Regions from separate parts of the Streptomyces sp. NPDC005648 genome, predicted to be linked through region 1. Evidence: riboswitches for the same ligand, from Rfam matches in the RefSeq annotation. Region 1 holds a riboswitch; the other holds the start of a gene.
The links. Region 1 has a riboswitch for cyclic di-AMP ahead of ABZT17_RS27820 (transglycosylase SLT domain-containing protein). Riboswitches for the same ligand answer to the same signal wherever they lie in the genome.
Positions count from the first base shown of each region.

Region 2: it holds a riboswitch for cyclic di-AMP, as region 1 does, so the genes downstream of both, ABZT17_RS01995 (NlpC/P60 family protein) here and ABZT17_RS27820 (transglycosylase SLT domain-containing protein) in region 1, are expected to answer to the same signal.

Region 1 is NZ_JBEXCS010000054.1:44,939-51,901, reverse strand. Features, by position in the region: gene ABZT17_RS27830 (CHRD domain-containing protein) at 106-1,122, opposite strand; gene ABZT17_RS27825 (polyprenyl synthetase family protein) at 1,373-2,383, opposite strand; cyclic di-AMP (ydaO/yuaA leader) riboswitch at 2,937-3,128, shown strand; gene ABZT17_RS27820 (transglycosylase SLT domain-containing protein) at 3,135-3,617, shown strand; gene ABZT17_RS27815 (HAD family hydrolase) at 3,665-4,468, opposite strand; gene ABZT17_RS27810 (FAD-dependent oxidoreductase) at 4,723-5,925, opposite strand; gene ABZT17_RS27805 (ATP-grasp domain-containing protein) at 6,016-6,963, opposite strand, start outside.
Region 2 is NZ_JBEXCS010000002.1:137,114-144,076, forward strand. Features, by position in the region: gene ABZT17_RS01990 (tellurite resistance/C4-dicarboxylate transporter family protein) at 1-765, opposite strand, end outside; gene ABZT17_RS01995 (NlpC/P60 family protein) at 994-2,154, opposite strand; cyclic di-AMP (ydaO/yuaA leader) riboswitch at 2,163-2,334, opposite strand; gene pcrA (DNA helicase PcrA) at 2,565-5,051, shown strand; gene ABZT17_RS02005 (M23 family metallopeptidase) at 5,150-6,637, opposite strand; gene ABZT17_RS02010 (alpha/beta fold hydrolase) at 6,857-6,963, opposite strand, start outside.

The sequences.
Region 1 (6,963 bases):
CGGCGCCTCCCCCGATCCGTAGGGGTCGCAGGGGGAGGACACCGCCCGAGCAGGCCTTGCCGGCCCTCAACTCCCGTGTCCGTGCCGCACGAACACGTACCCGTGTCAGCCCTGCACGAACACGTAGTCCGCCGAGTACGGGACGCCGACGATGGTGCCGGGCTCGCAGGAGCCGGTCGGGGCGACGCCGCCGACGGTGTTCAGCCGCAGGATCTCCGCGGTGCCGGCGAGCAGGCCGTGGTGCTTCCCGGACCGGGTGGCCTTGAGGTCGAGCTCGGGGATGTTGCCGTTGCCGTTCGGGGTCTTGGACTGGACGGCTCCGGTGACGGCGCTGCCGTCGGGCGCGACCCACTGCGGTGTACCGGAGTTGGGGGCGACGAAGGAGTGCCGGATGCCGCCGCCGAGCAGGGCGCTGACGTCGCGCTGGGCGAAGGCGTAGCCGCCGGCGTCGGTGGGCTTGCACTCGTAGATCTGCCTGCCCTTGACCACGGACGCCTGGAAGTTGTCGAAGGCGTCACGGAAGTCGAAGGCGGCGACGGTGACCTTGTGGAGCTGGCCTCGGACGGCGCCGCCCGGGAACTCGGCCGTGTGCAGGTTGGCGTAGAACGAACCGGGGTCGTTCTTCAGCGCGTCGAGCAGGGCCGGGTCCTCGACCTTGACGGTGCCGGTGACGCTGTGGCGCCGGCTGTTCTTGAGCAGCTTGCTGAAGTCGACCTTGACGCCGCCGTTGGTGCCCTTGGCGCCCTGGTGGATGTGGAGCATGGTCGGCTTGCCGGTGCCGCGCCAGGTGACGGCGACGGACACCTTGTCGCCCTTGACCTTGATGAACTCGAGTGCGGCGCCGTCCTTGTCGCCCACGGCCGGGCCACCGGCGACGGGCACCTCGTTGGCGCCGCGCAGGCTGGTGGCGAGAAGGGTTCCTCCGGTGCCGCCGGAGACGGTCCCGCTCTGTGTGACGATGCCCTGCTCGTTCATGCCGGCGTGGCCCGCGTGGTCGGTGCGGGTGCCGGTGGCGCCGTAGGCGGGAATGACCATCGCGGCGACGCCGCCGGCGGTGGCCACCGCGACGGCGGTGACGATCAGGCTCTTACGGCGCTTCGAGAACGTCGTGTTCTTGCCCATGATGTTGTTTTCTCCCCGTAGACCGGCCGACACCCCCTGCGTCGGCCTTCTGGGTATGAGTACGGAAGGGATCTTAGATTGGACTCAGTCCAGGCTTGTGACGTGCATCACAGCGGGCCGGTCGCCGGTCGGCGGTAACCACCGGCCCGGCAATCCCAGCCCGTCCCGGCAGCCGGGGACAAGGTCCGTTCGGGCCTACGGGGGTGCAGAAGATGAACATCCGGGGGGACCGAAAGGGCAGCGGCAGGGGTCAGCCCGCCCGGTGGACCACCGCGTCGCACATCTCCGCCAGAGCGGCCTTCGCGTCGCATTCCGGAAGGGGCGCCAGAGCGGAGCGGGCGTCCTCCGCGTACCGCACGGTGTCCCGGCGGGCCTGCTCCAGCGCGGGGTGCGCCCGCAGCCCGGCCAGCGCCTCGGCGTGCCGCGCGTCATCGGTGAGGTCGGAGTCCAGGAGCTCGCGCAGGGCGATGTCCTCGGCCAGTCCCAGCCGCTCCGCCCGCTCCCGCAGCCGCAGCACCGGAAGGGTCGGGATGCCCTCGCGCAGGTCCGTACCCGGCGTCTTGCCCGACTCGCGGGAGTCGGACGCGATGTCCAGTACGTCGTCGGCGAGCTGGAAGGCGACGCCCAGGCGCTCGCCGTACTGGGTGAGGACGTCCACCACCGTCTCGTCGGCGCCCGACATCATGGCGCCGAAGCGGCACGAGACCGCCACCAGGGAGCCCGTCTTGCCGCTGAGCACGTCCAGGTAGTGCTCGACCGGGTCGCGGCCGTCCTGGGGGCCCGCCGTCTCCAGGATCTGTCCGGTGACCAGGCGTTCGAACGCCTCGGCCTGGACCCGGACGGCCTCCGGGCCGAGGTCCGCCAGGATGTGCGACGCGCGCGCGAACAGGAAGTCGCCGGTCAGGACCGCCACCGAGTTGCCCCAGCGGGTGTTCGCGCTGTCCACCCCGCGCCGTACGGCCGCCTCGTCCATGACGTCGTCGTGGTACAGCGTCGCCAGGTGGGTCAGCTCCACCACCACGGCCGACGGTACGACTCCGGGGGCGTAGGGGTCACCGAACTGGGCGGCAAGCATCACCAGCAGCGGCCGGAAGCGCTTTCCACCCGCCCGCACCAGGTGCTGGGCGGCCTCCGTGATGAAGGGGACCTCGCTCTTGGTGGCCTCGAGCAAGCCCTCCTCGACGGCCGCCAATCCGGCCTGGACATCGGCTTCCAGAGCCTGGTCCCGCACGCTCAGCCCGAACGGCCCGACGACGGTCACGAGGGGTCTCCTGTCTGCTGGTGTCTACTGGCGGTTACACGGTTTGTCGATAGGTCGCTGCCTTCACTCAAGTCAGCGTATCCGGTCACCTTTCGATCACCCATGCCGCCCACCCGTCCAGCAGGGGCGGTATCGGATCACGCCCGGTATGTTTCTGATCGACCGATAACAACGGATATTTATCCACTCGACACATCACCCGACCGGGTGATGGCGGCACACGGGCGCCCTCCGGCGGACCCGGGGGACTTTTGCCGGTCCGCGTGAGATGAGCGGATTCCACCGACTGGCATTTGACTATGAGTTGGGGTCATTGCCCGATTTACCACTCTTGCGAAAGCCCGTGACTTGGCTCACCTCGGGTCATGATCCACATTCCGGTGCATTTCGGCCGATCCGCCTTTTCCGGCATGCCAGTTGAGGCTTGGCGGCCGCAAAGGATCAAGCACCCCAAACACCCCACACCGAGGTCAAACGGCCCGATGTGTGAATCCGGCACTTGTTCCGGACATGTGCTCTCGCATACGTTCCCGGCCTGTCGGGCGGACGCCTAATCCTGCCGCCGCCCGAACCATCCACCGAGAACGCACGGCAGGAGCGGGGGACCCAGGTAAGTCGCCGACCCTGGATGTCTTCGGACATTCCGGAACCGGCTCGGGGTGTAGTCGTGTCGTCCTACGACGGTACGGCCGGGCAGCTCCCGCCCGAACCCGACAGCTCACCTCGCAGGCGCCGGAGAGGAAACCCCGTCATGCCTGCTGCCGCTCACCGCCGCCGCTCCAGAAGCTCCCGCCTCGCCCGCAAGCTCGCCGTCATCGGCACGGGCGCCGCCGTACTCGCCCTCCCGGTCATCGGCGCGACCAGCGCCTCCGCGGCCACCACGTCCGTGGTCACCGCCTCCTCGCTGGGCTACGCCAACAACCTCGACGGCTGGATCCGGGCCTCGCTGCAGGTCATGGCCCAGCACGGCATCCCGGGGTCGTACGACGGCATCTACCGCAACGTGATCCGCGAGTCGTCCGGCAATCCGTACGCCATCAACAACTGGGACTCGAACGCCCTGGCCGGCACCCCCTCCAAGGGCCTGCTCCAGGTGATCGACCCGACCTTCGCCGCGTACCACGTCAGCGGCACGGCGTGGGATCCGTACGACCCGGTCGCCAACATCACCGCCGCCTGCAACTACGCGGCCGCGCGCTACGGCTCGATCGACAACGTGTACGGCGCTTACTGAGCCCGTCGGTCCGGCCCGGTCCGCTCGGGTCGGTCCGCTCGGTCCGTTCAGAAGAGTGTTTCGAGGACGACGGCGATGCCGTCGTCCTCGTTCGACAGGGTGATCTCGTCGGCCACCGCCTTGAGTTCGGGATGGGCGTTGGCCATGGCGACCCCATGGGCGGCCCAGTCGAACATGGGGATGTCGTTGGGCATGTCCCCGAAGGCGATCGTCTCCCGTGGGCCCAGGCCCAGGTGTTCCGCGGCGAGGGCGAGGCCCGTGGCCTTGGTGATGCCGCATGGCTGCAGTTCGACGGTGCCGGGCCCGGACATGGTGACGGTGGCCAGGGAACCGACCACCGCGCGCGCGGTGGTCGCCAACTCGTCGTCGGACAGGTCCGGGTGGCGCAGCAGCACCTTGCTGATCGGCTCGCACCACAGGTCGTCGCGGCGCTCGACCCGTACCGCGGGCAGTGTGGGGTGCGGCATCAGATAGCCCGGCTCGATGAGCGTGAGGCCGTCCACGCCGTCCTGGTCGACGGCCGCGTAGACCTGGCCGACCTCGGCCTCGATCTTGCCGAGGGCCGTCTCGGCGAGCTCCCGGTCCAGGGTGACGGACCACAGCAGACGGTCCGCGCCGGCGTCGTACACCTGCGCGCCCTGTCCGCACACCGCGAGCCCCCTGCTGCCGAGGTCGTCGAGGAGCGGCCGCACTCTCGGGGCCGGGCGGCCGGTCACCACGAGGTGCCGGGCGCCGGCCTTCGCCACGCGCGCGAGGGCGGCGACGGACCGGTCGGAGAGCGTGTCGTCGCCTCTGAGCAGCGTGCCGTCCAGGTCTGTGGCGATGAGTGCATATGCGGTGGGTGCGGCCATGATCAGAGAATACGGACAGGACGCACCACCGACTCATCGCGAACCGGTCGACCGCCTTGTTCACGGTCGCCCCTCGGTCAACTTCCGTACCACCACGGACCCTTGTGGTCACCGGGTGACTCCGACGGGCCCTCGCAACGCCGCGTTCGAGACCCGTCGGCGCCGCGTCCGAGGGCTGTTGTCAGTGGTGGGTGCGAGGCTGGTTCCGTCGCACCCACTGGACTGACGGATCGGGGGCCGTGGTGGTGAGGGGATCAGGCGTGCGCCGCCGCCAGATGCTTGGCGAGCCTCGGCGAGGCGAACTCGGTGCCGCACACGAAGCGCATCACCGGGCCGTACGAGCCGGCCGCCGGGAGGCCGGTGAAGTACAGGCCGGGGACCGAGGAGACGTACCCGGCGCCCAGCCTGGGCGTCCCGCGGCTCACGGCCACATGGGTGCGCAGTTCGGGGCCGAGGAAGTCCATCGCCGCGACATCGACCCGGTAGCCGGTCGCCGCGATGACGTGGTCGGCCGACAGCTTCTCGGTCTGGCCGCCATGGGTGCGGACCGACAGTGTGGCGCCGTCGCCGTCCGCGTCCGCGCGGACGATCCGGTCGACCTCGCTGACCTGGACCTTGCCCTCGAAGCGGTCGCGCAGCCACCACGCGCCGAGCGGGCCGAGGACACGGCGGACCAGGTAGTGGCGGGTCTGGGCCGGGAGGTAGCGGTAGGGGTGCGGGTAGTAGCTGAGGGCCCACAGGGACCAGGCGCGGCCGAAGGGCGACTCCGGGCGCAGCCTGGGCTGCTTCCAGGGCGGCGCGCCGAAGGCGACCCTGCCGCTGCCGCGGGAGACCACCCGCACCTGCGCGCCCGCCTCGGCCGCGAGGGCCGCCGTCTCCAGCGCGGACTGTCCGGCGCCGACGACGATCAGGTCCTTGCCGGAGTAGCGGGTGAGGTCGTGGTGCTGGGAGCTGTGCGAGACGGGGCCCGTGGGGGTGGGTCCGTCCGCCGCGGCGGTGGCGAGCTCGGCGGGCAGGTGGGCGAGTCCGGACAGGCCGGTCGCCACGACGACGGCGCGCGCGGTGAACAACTCGCCGGAGTCCAGCTTGAGTTCAAAACCGCCGCCCTTGCGGCCGTCCACCGACACCACCCGCACCCGCTCCAGTTCGGGGACCAGCTTCTGCTGGAACCACTCGCCGTAGGCGATGAAGGTCTCCACCGGAATGATGTCCTCGTCCGTCACCAGGCGTTTGACGCCGGCGGCGTCGCAGTAGTCGGCCAGCCTGTGGCCGGGCTGCGGCGCGTCCAGGCTGGAGGCCACCGGTGTGGACTTCAGGAGCATTCCGACGGGCATGTGGTCGCGCCAGCTGACCATGGGCTCGCCGAAGACGCGCACCGGGATGCCGCGGGCCCGCAGATGGGCCGCGGTCGACAGGCCGAAGGGCCCGGCGCCGATGACTGCAACCGGTTCAATCACGAAGTCCCTCCCCAGGACGTCACTTCGTCACTTCGTGTCCGGCTCGGACAGCCGGCAGGGCCGGCACCGCAGTCGCGGCGAATCCGCCGGCTAGCTGTTCGAACTGGTCGTGCTGCCGCGGCGGTTGGTGCGCCACAGCTGATAAAGATGCTTCGCGCCCGGCCGCACGAAGCGCGCGAGCATCGTGAGGAACGGCAGCGGGTCGTCACCCGCGAGCCAGGCCAGCTCCGTCCCGCTCGCGCGCGCCGGTGCGTGCGGCGTCGTATAGCCGCTGCGGCGGTAGGCAAGCAGGGCGGGCAGGTCGATGTTCTCCACGATGTACCGGTGACCGGCGCGTTGTTCCCCCTCCGGGACGGAGCGGCCGGTCAGGTCCAGATGCATGGCACGGACGACGTCCACCCCCGACTCGTTCTCGAAGAGCCGGAACTGGGCGCCCATGCGCGGGTTGAAGTCGAGGAGCTTGTACTGTCCGTCGCGCCGGTCGAAGCGCAGGTCGAGGTCGACGATGCCGGTGAAGCCGATCTCCTTGATGAACCGCGCGGCGAGGTCGGCGAGTTCGGGATTGTCGACGACGTACGCGTTGGCGGTCATCCCGGCGTGCGGCGGCCAGGAGCGCACCTTCACGCCCGTGAACATCGCGAGCGGTGTGGAGTCCTGGTCGAAGTAGGCGTGCACGATCCAGTCCTCGGCGTCCTCCCGGGGCAGGTACTCCTGGAGGATCACGCCGGGATGCTCGCCCCAGTCGCGGGCGAGGGTGAGCAGGCCCTCGCGGGTGGCGATCCTGGTCGTGCCGTTGACCGCCGGTTGTTTGCGCCGTACGAACGCCTCGCGGTTCTTGGCCACCACCGGGAAGCGGGCCTTCTCGGCGAAGGTCACGATGTCGTCGTACGACTGCGGGAAGGCGGCCGTCGGGCTCGGGATGCCGTGTTCCACGCAGAGTTCGTGCAGGCCCTGCTTGCTCGCCAGACGGCGGGGCAGGGCGGGGTCGACCCGTGGGAACAGGAAGCGGCCGGCGAGTTCGTCCTGGTGCTCGGCGAT
Region 2 (6,963 bases), on a different contig from region 1:
CAGGACGGCGTACCAGGTCAGGTCCAGCACCACGAGCGCGACGGTCACGGTCCGCAGTACGGCGCGGTCGTCGCCGCTCCACAGGTACAGCCGGGCGCTGTCCGCGGCCACCAGCTTCGACCCCGCGAGCGCCGAGATCGCGAGCGCGCCGCCGGCCACCCAGTGGTCCCCGGCGCCTTCGACGACCTGGCGCGGGTCGAACCTGGCCAGCGCGAAGCCGTAGAGAACGAGACCGAGCCAGAACAGTACGAGCGCGGTGTGCGCGAGCCATGCCGCCGCCTCTGCCGCGGCGAGTGCGGCCCCGAGCACGACAAGCCCCTGTGTGGCCACACAACACAGGAACACCGCTCCCGACATGCGCCGCTGCCAGTGCCGTACGACGCCCACGAGCAGCACCGGCCACAGCGCGGCCGCCAGCGTGAGCAGGGCCGCGGCGAGGGTGTTCCAGCCGAGCGCGGAGATACGGGTCCCGAGCACGGCGGTCGCCGCGACGGCGGTGAGCGACCCCGGTGTCATCGCCTCCTGCCGCCACCTCTCCCGCTGCCACACCCACCGCGCGACGAAGTCAGCCGCCAACCCCACCCAGGACGCGCAGGCCAATCCGAGCGCGACGCGTGACGCGACCTCGTACCCCGCCAGATTCAGTCCGACCGACACGATGCCGCTCGCCATCACGGCGGCCCCGGCCGCCGGCGGCCGCTCGGCCCACCAGTCACGTAGAGGACGGAGCGGAGAAACATGGGCGAGCTGGGAGAGGCCGGACATGCGCCGATGCTAAGGAGCGCGGGACGGGGTGGGAGGGGGGCACGCGCACGGGCGCGAAGAAATACGCGCGAGCGCAGGGGGGAAGGAGGGGCGCACGACCATGTCTGCCTGCCCCCACACTCCACGCGCGCCCGCTTGCAAGCTGCACGCGCCCGCTTGCCAGCTCCAAGCGCGCCCGACTGCGCACCCCACGCGCGCGTGCCGTACCGCTCCAGGGCGAACCGCTGCTCAGGCAGGCCGTACCACGCTGTGGATGATGGACTCGCCACCGTAGTAGATCGACTCCTCGCGGACGTACGCGCCCGGCTTCGGGGCGTGGATCATCATGCCGTTGCCGATGTAGAGGCCGACGTGGCTGATGTCGTCGTAGAAGAAGATCAGGTCGCCGGGCCGGGCGTCGGCGAGGGAGACGGTCGTGCCGGCGTTCACCTGGTCGTAGGTGGTGCGCGGGAGGGTGGCGCCGGCGGCCTTCCAGGCGGCCTGGGTGAGGCCGGAGCAGTCGTAGGAGCCGGGGCCGGCGGCGCCCCAGACGTACGGCTTGCCGATCTGCGCGCGGGCGAAGGCGAGAGCCTTGGCGGCTTCGGTGGAGTACGTGGCGCCGGAGATGCCGGAGCTGTCGGAGGCGCTCGTGTCGGACGACGAGCCGCTCTCCTGGGCCGCGGCCTCCTCGGCGCGCTGCTCGGCCGCCTGCTCCTTGGCCAGCTCCGCGGCCTTGCGGTCGGCCGCCTCCTGCTTCCGCTTCTCGATCTCGGCGAGCCGTGCCTTCTCCTCGGCGTCCAGCTTCGACAGCAGCTCGCGCGCGTCGGTGAGCTTCTTCTGCACCGCGGCCTTGGCGGTCTGCAGATCGCTCTGCGACTCGGTGAGCGTCCGCAGGCTCTCGGAGGCCTCCTCGCGCTTCGTCATCGTGGCGGACTGCTCGGCGAAGTAGTCGTCGACCTCGCTCTTCTGACGGGAGGTCAGCCGCCCCATCAGCTGCGTCTGATCGAAATAGTCCTGCGGGGAGTCGGCGAGCAGGAAGGTCGCCGTGTCCGGCGCGGCGGCACCGGTCCGGTACTGCGCGGCGGCGAGGGAACCGAGCCGCTGCCGCTGCTCGTTGAGCTTCTGGGCGCGCTTGGCGACGTCGTCGAGGAGGCTGTCGACGCGCTTGCGCTGCTTGGTCGTCTTCTCCTTCGCCGCGTTGTAGTTCTCGGTGGCCGACTCGGCCTGCCGGTAGAGGTCGTCGACCTTCTTCTCGACTTCCTCCAGGCTCGGACTGCCGTCCGCCGAGGGGGTGGCGTCGGCCGTCTGGGACAGCAGGGCCACGGAGGTGAGGGCGGCCGTGGCGAGAGCGGGGGTGCGTATGCCTGCTACGCGCGTACCCGCGGGGCGCGACTTGCGGTGCGACGCCAAAGGAGGCGACTCCTTCCATGTTCCGCCTACCGAGTCAGCTGTCGGGTTCGGGCGGGTGGTTCGGAAGGGTTGCCCTACGGCCCGTGCCCGGAAGGGCGGTTGGGCCGATTCACCCCAAGGTCGGTGTGGGTCCCCGGCTCCGGCCGCGCGGCGGCGCTCCGGACTCGGCGGAGGGCGTACGGCCCGGCGGGGTTCGCCGGTGGGGGGCGTACGGCCTGCTCAGAACGGTAGCCAACTCGTGTGGCTCATGTGAAGGTTGATGTTCGATATGCCCGATACGTTTTCGTGACCTTCGGTCAGGGCGTGCCCTTCGATCGCACGGTGTGACAGCGCTGTCGCCAAGGGTGATTCGGTGGATGTTCTCAGGGCGGCGGCGGGCTGTCAGTGGGGCGGCCTAGACTCGGAGAGCGATGAGCAGCCTCTTTGACGACAGCTTCCTGGCGGACCTCCAGGCCCCACGCGGGCGCGAGGAGGAGCCCCCGCCACCGCCCGAGGACGATCATGTGCCGGAGCCCGTTCCGGATGATCTGTTCGGCGGGAAGTTCGACGTGCCGCCGGACCGGGACGCCTACTACCGCGACGGCGCGCCCCGCCCGGTGCTCGACGCGGCCGCCCTCCTGGAGGGGCTGAACGAGAACCAGCGCGCGGCCGTCGTCCACGCGGGCAGCCCCCTGCTCATCGTGGCCGGCGCCGGCTCCGGCAAGACCCGCGTCCTCACCCACCGCATCGCCCACCTGCTCGCCGAGCGGAATGTGCACCCGGGCCAGATCCTCGCGATCACCTTCACCAACAAGGCCGCCGGCGAGATGAAGGAGCGCGTCGAGCAGCTCGTCGGCCCGCGGGCGAACGCGATGTGGGTGATGACCTTCCACAGCGCGTGCGTGCGCATCCTGCGCCGCGAGAGCAAGAAACTCGGGTTCACGTCGTCCTTCTCGATCTACGACGCCGCCGACTCCAAGCGTCTGATGGCCCTGGTCTGCCGCGACCTGGACCTCGACCCCAAGCGCTACCCCCCGAAGTCCTTCAGCGCCAAGATCAGCAACCTGAAGAACGAGCTGATCGACGAGGAGGACTTCGCGGCCCAGGCCACCGACGGCTTCGAGAAGACCCTCGCCCAGGCCTACGCCATGTACCAGTCGCGGCTGCGTGAGGCGAACGCCCTCGACTTCGACGACCTGATCATGACGACGGTCAATCTGCTGCGCGCCTTCCCGGACGTCGCCGAGCACTACCGCCGCCGTTTCCGACACGTCCTGGTCGACGAGTACCAGGACACCAACCACGCCCAGTACGCCCTCGTGCGCGAGCTGGTGGGGACTAGCGAGCACCCCGTCGACGTCCCCCCGAACGAGTACGACGTCCCGCCCGCCGAGCTCTGTGTCGTCGGTGACGCCGACCAGTCGATCTACGCCTTCCGCGGCGCGACGATCCGCAACATCCTCCAGTTCGAGGAGGACTACCCGGACGCGACGACGATCCTCCTGGAGCAGAACTACCGCTCCACCCAGACGATCCTCTCCGCCGCCAACGCGGTCATCGAGCGCAACGAGTCCCGCCGCCCCAAGAACCTCTGGACCAACGCGGGCGCGGGCGCGCGCATCACCGGCTACGTCGCCGACACCGAGCACGACGAGGCCCAGTTCGTCGCCGAGGAGATAGACCGACTGACGGACTCGGGTGACGCCAAGGCCGGCGACGTCGCCGTCTTCTACCGTACGAACGCCCAGTCCCGTGTCTTCGAAGAGGTCTTCATCCGCGTCGGCCTGCCCTACAAGGTCGTCGGCGGGGTCCGCTTCTACGAGCGCAAGGAGGTCAGGGACGTCCTGGCCTATCTGCGGGTGCTCGCCAACCCCGAGGACTCGGTGCCGCTGCGCCGCATCCTCAACGTGCCCAAGCGCGGCATCGGCGACCGCGCGGAGGCGATGATCGACGCCCTCTCCCAGCGCGAGAAGATCAGCTTCGCGCAGGCGCTGCGCCGCGTCGACGAGGCGTACGGCATGGCCGCGCGCTCCACCAACGCCGTCAAGAAGTTCAACACGCTGATGGAGGACCTCCGCACGGTCGTCGAGTCCGGCGCGGGCCCCGCGACCGTCCTGGAGGCGGTGCTCGAACGGACCGGTTACCTGGCCGAGTTGCAGGCCTCCACCGACCCGCAGGACGAGACCCGGATCGAGAACCTCCAGGAACTCGCCGCCGTCGCCCTGGAGTTCGAGCAGGAGACCGGGGAGGGTGAGCAGTCCGCCGGGCTCGCCGACTTCCTGGAGCGGGTCGCGCTCGTCGCCGACTCCGACCAGATCCCGGACGAGGAGGAGGACGGCTCCGGAGTCATCACCCTGATGACCCTGCACACCGCCAAGGGCCTCGAGTTCCCGGTGGTCTTCCTCACCGGCATGGAGGACGGCGTCTTCCCGCACATGCGTGCCCTCGGCCAGACCAAGGAGCTGGAGGAGGAGCGCAGGCTCGCGTACGTCGGCATCACGCGCGCGCGTGAGCGGCTGTATCTCACCCGGTCCTCGCTGCGCAGCGCCTGGGGCCAGCCGTCGTACAACCCGCCCTCCCGCTTCCTGGAGGAGATCCCGGCCCAGCACGTCGACTGGAAACGGACGGGCGCCACCGCCCCGGTCTCCTCCGGCCCCGCGTCGGGCGTGGCGGCCTCCCTGTCGTCCTCCCGCTCGCGTTCCTCGGCATCGGGCGCGTCGGGCTTCGCGACGAGCCGCGCCTCCGACAAGCCGGTGGTCTCGCTGGCCGTCGGCGACCGGGTCACCCACGACCAGTTCGGCCTCGGCACGGTGGTCGCGGTGAAGGGTACGGGCGGGAACGCGGAGGCGACGATCGACTTCGGCGACGCCAAGCCGAAGCGGCTGCTGCTGCGGTACGCGCCGGTGGAGAAGCTCTGACGGGATGAGCCCCCGCCGAACAGCGGGGGCTCACAAGGAAGGCCGAACAGCGCGGGGCTCACAAGGAAGTGCGGGGGCTCACAAGGAAGTTGTGGGGCTCACGTCGGGTCAAGGCCGTGGCTGCGCAGCCACGGCAGCGGGTCTATGGCCGCCCCGCCGTTCGGCCGGACCTCGAAGTGCAGGTGCGGGCCGGTCGAGTTGCCCGAGTTGCCGGAGTACGCGATCGGCGTGCCGGCCTTCACCGTCGTACCGGAGACGACGCGGTAGCTGGAGAGGTGGCAGTACCACGTCTCCGTGCCGTCCTTCGCGGTCACGATCATCATGTTGCCGTAGGCGCTGTTCCACTGGGTCCGCACGGTGCCGTCGGTCGCGGCCATCACCGTCGTGCCGTACGAGACCGGGAAGTCGATGCCGGTGTGCACGGACATCCAGTTGACGCCGGCCTGGCCGAAGTAGGCGCTGAGCCCCTTCTGGGTGACCGGCAGGACGTACTTGGGGCGCAGCCGCTCCTTGCGGGCCGCCTCCGCCGCCGCCTTCTTCTGCTCGGACTCCTGCTGGGCCTTGAGGTCGATGCGCTCCTGTGTCCGGCTGGCCCGGTCCGCGAAGTCGTCGGCGCCCGCGGAGAGGCTCTCGAGCTGGGTGTCCAGCTTGTTGTTGGCGGCGGACGGTTTCACCGCCTGCGCGTCCGAGGCGGTCGTCGAGGTGCCGTCGGAGGAGAAGGTGCCGACGGACGCGGCCGCGATACCGGCGACCCCCATGACACAGGCCGACGGAACGGCGATGGTGAGCAGCGCGGAGCGCTTGGCGGGCGTACGGCGCCGGGAGCGGGAGGCGGTGCGGGTGCCGGCCCGTGAGGCCGGCGCCGGCGTCACCTCTTCCTGCTCGTCCAGCAGGGGCGTCACGGCGGGGAACTCACCGGTGACGGCCGGCTCGCCGTCACCCTCGGCCTGTTCTTCGTACGCGTCCAGGGAGTGGTGTGTGCCCTGCTCGCCCTGCTCGACCTGTTCGAAGACGGAGGTGGCCTGGTGGTCGAACGGTTCGCCTCCCGCCGGCGCCTCGCCGTCCGAGTTCCACTGCGTGGCGTCGTACGTGCCGGTCTCGAAGGTCTGCGTGCCCCATTCCCAGTGCTGGGTCTGGTCGGCCACACCGCTGGACTGGTCGGGCTGGAGCCAGGCGCTCGCGTCCCAGTGCCCTGACGTGTCGTGCCCGGTGGACTGCTGGGGGATGGCGGAGAGCTGCTGGTGGTCGGTGCCCCAGGCGGACGTCTGGTAGACGCCGGTGTCGTAGGCGGCGTGGTGCTGGGCCGCGTACGCGTCGTAGTTCAGGGTCTGTTGGCCGCCGGTCGTCCACTGGCCGCTGTCGTACGAGCCGGTGGCGTCTTCGGGGAGGGTGCCGAACAGGGGGTCGGCGGCGAAAGTCGACGTGGTGTGCGCGCCGGTCGCGAACGCACCGGTCTCGTAGCCGCCGTACGTGGTGAAGTCGCCGTACTGGGCCTCCTGCGTGCCGTACGACGCATAGTGCGCCGAGGCGGCGTCGGAAGCCGGAGCCGGGGTGGTCATGCTCCCCGACGGGTGACGGTCGTTCACCAACTTCTCTTTCGCCTCGACAACAGGGGCTGCCAGAGCAGTGCGGTGACTGTACCCGGCGGTACGCGGGCGCGACAATCTTCAACTGGTTTCGGGCGCGCAGGAAACGGGCATTCGGCCGTGTTTCGGGGGAGTGCGGGCGCGGGTTTGGCCTGGTGTTCGATGAGTGTTCGATGCCATATGGCTGTCAGGGCGCCGTACGGCGGCTGTGCGGCTCCGTCAGGCCACGGTCAGACCGCCGGCTCGCGGGGCGGCTTCCGCTCCTGTCGGCGGGGCGTCGAGCGCCTGACGTATCCCGGTGGCGACGGCGGGGTGCACGGGCAGGG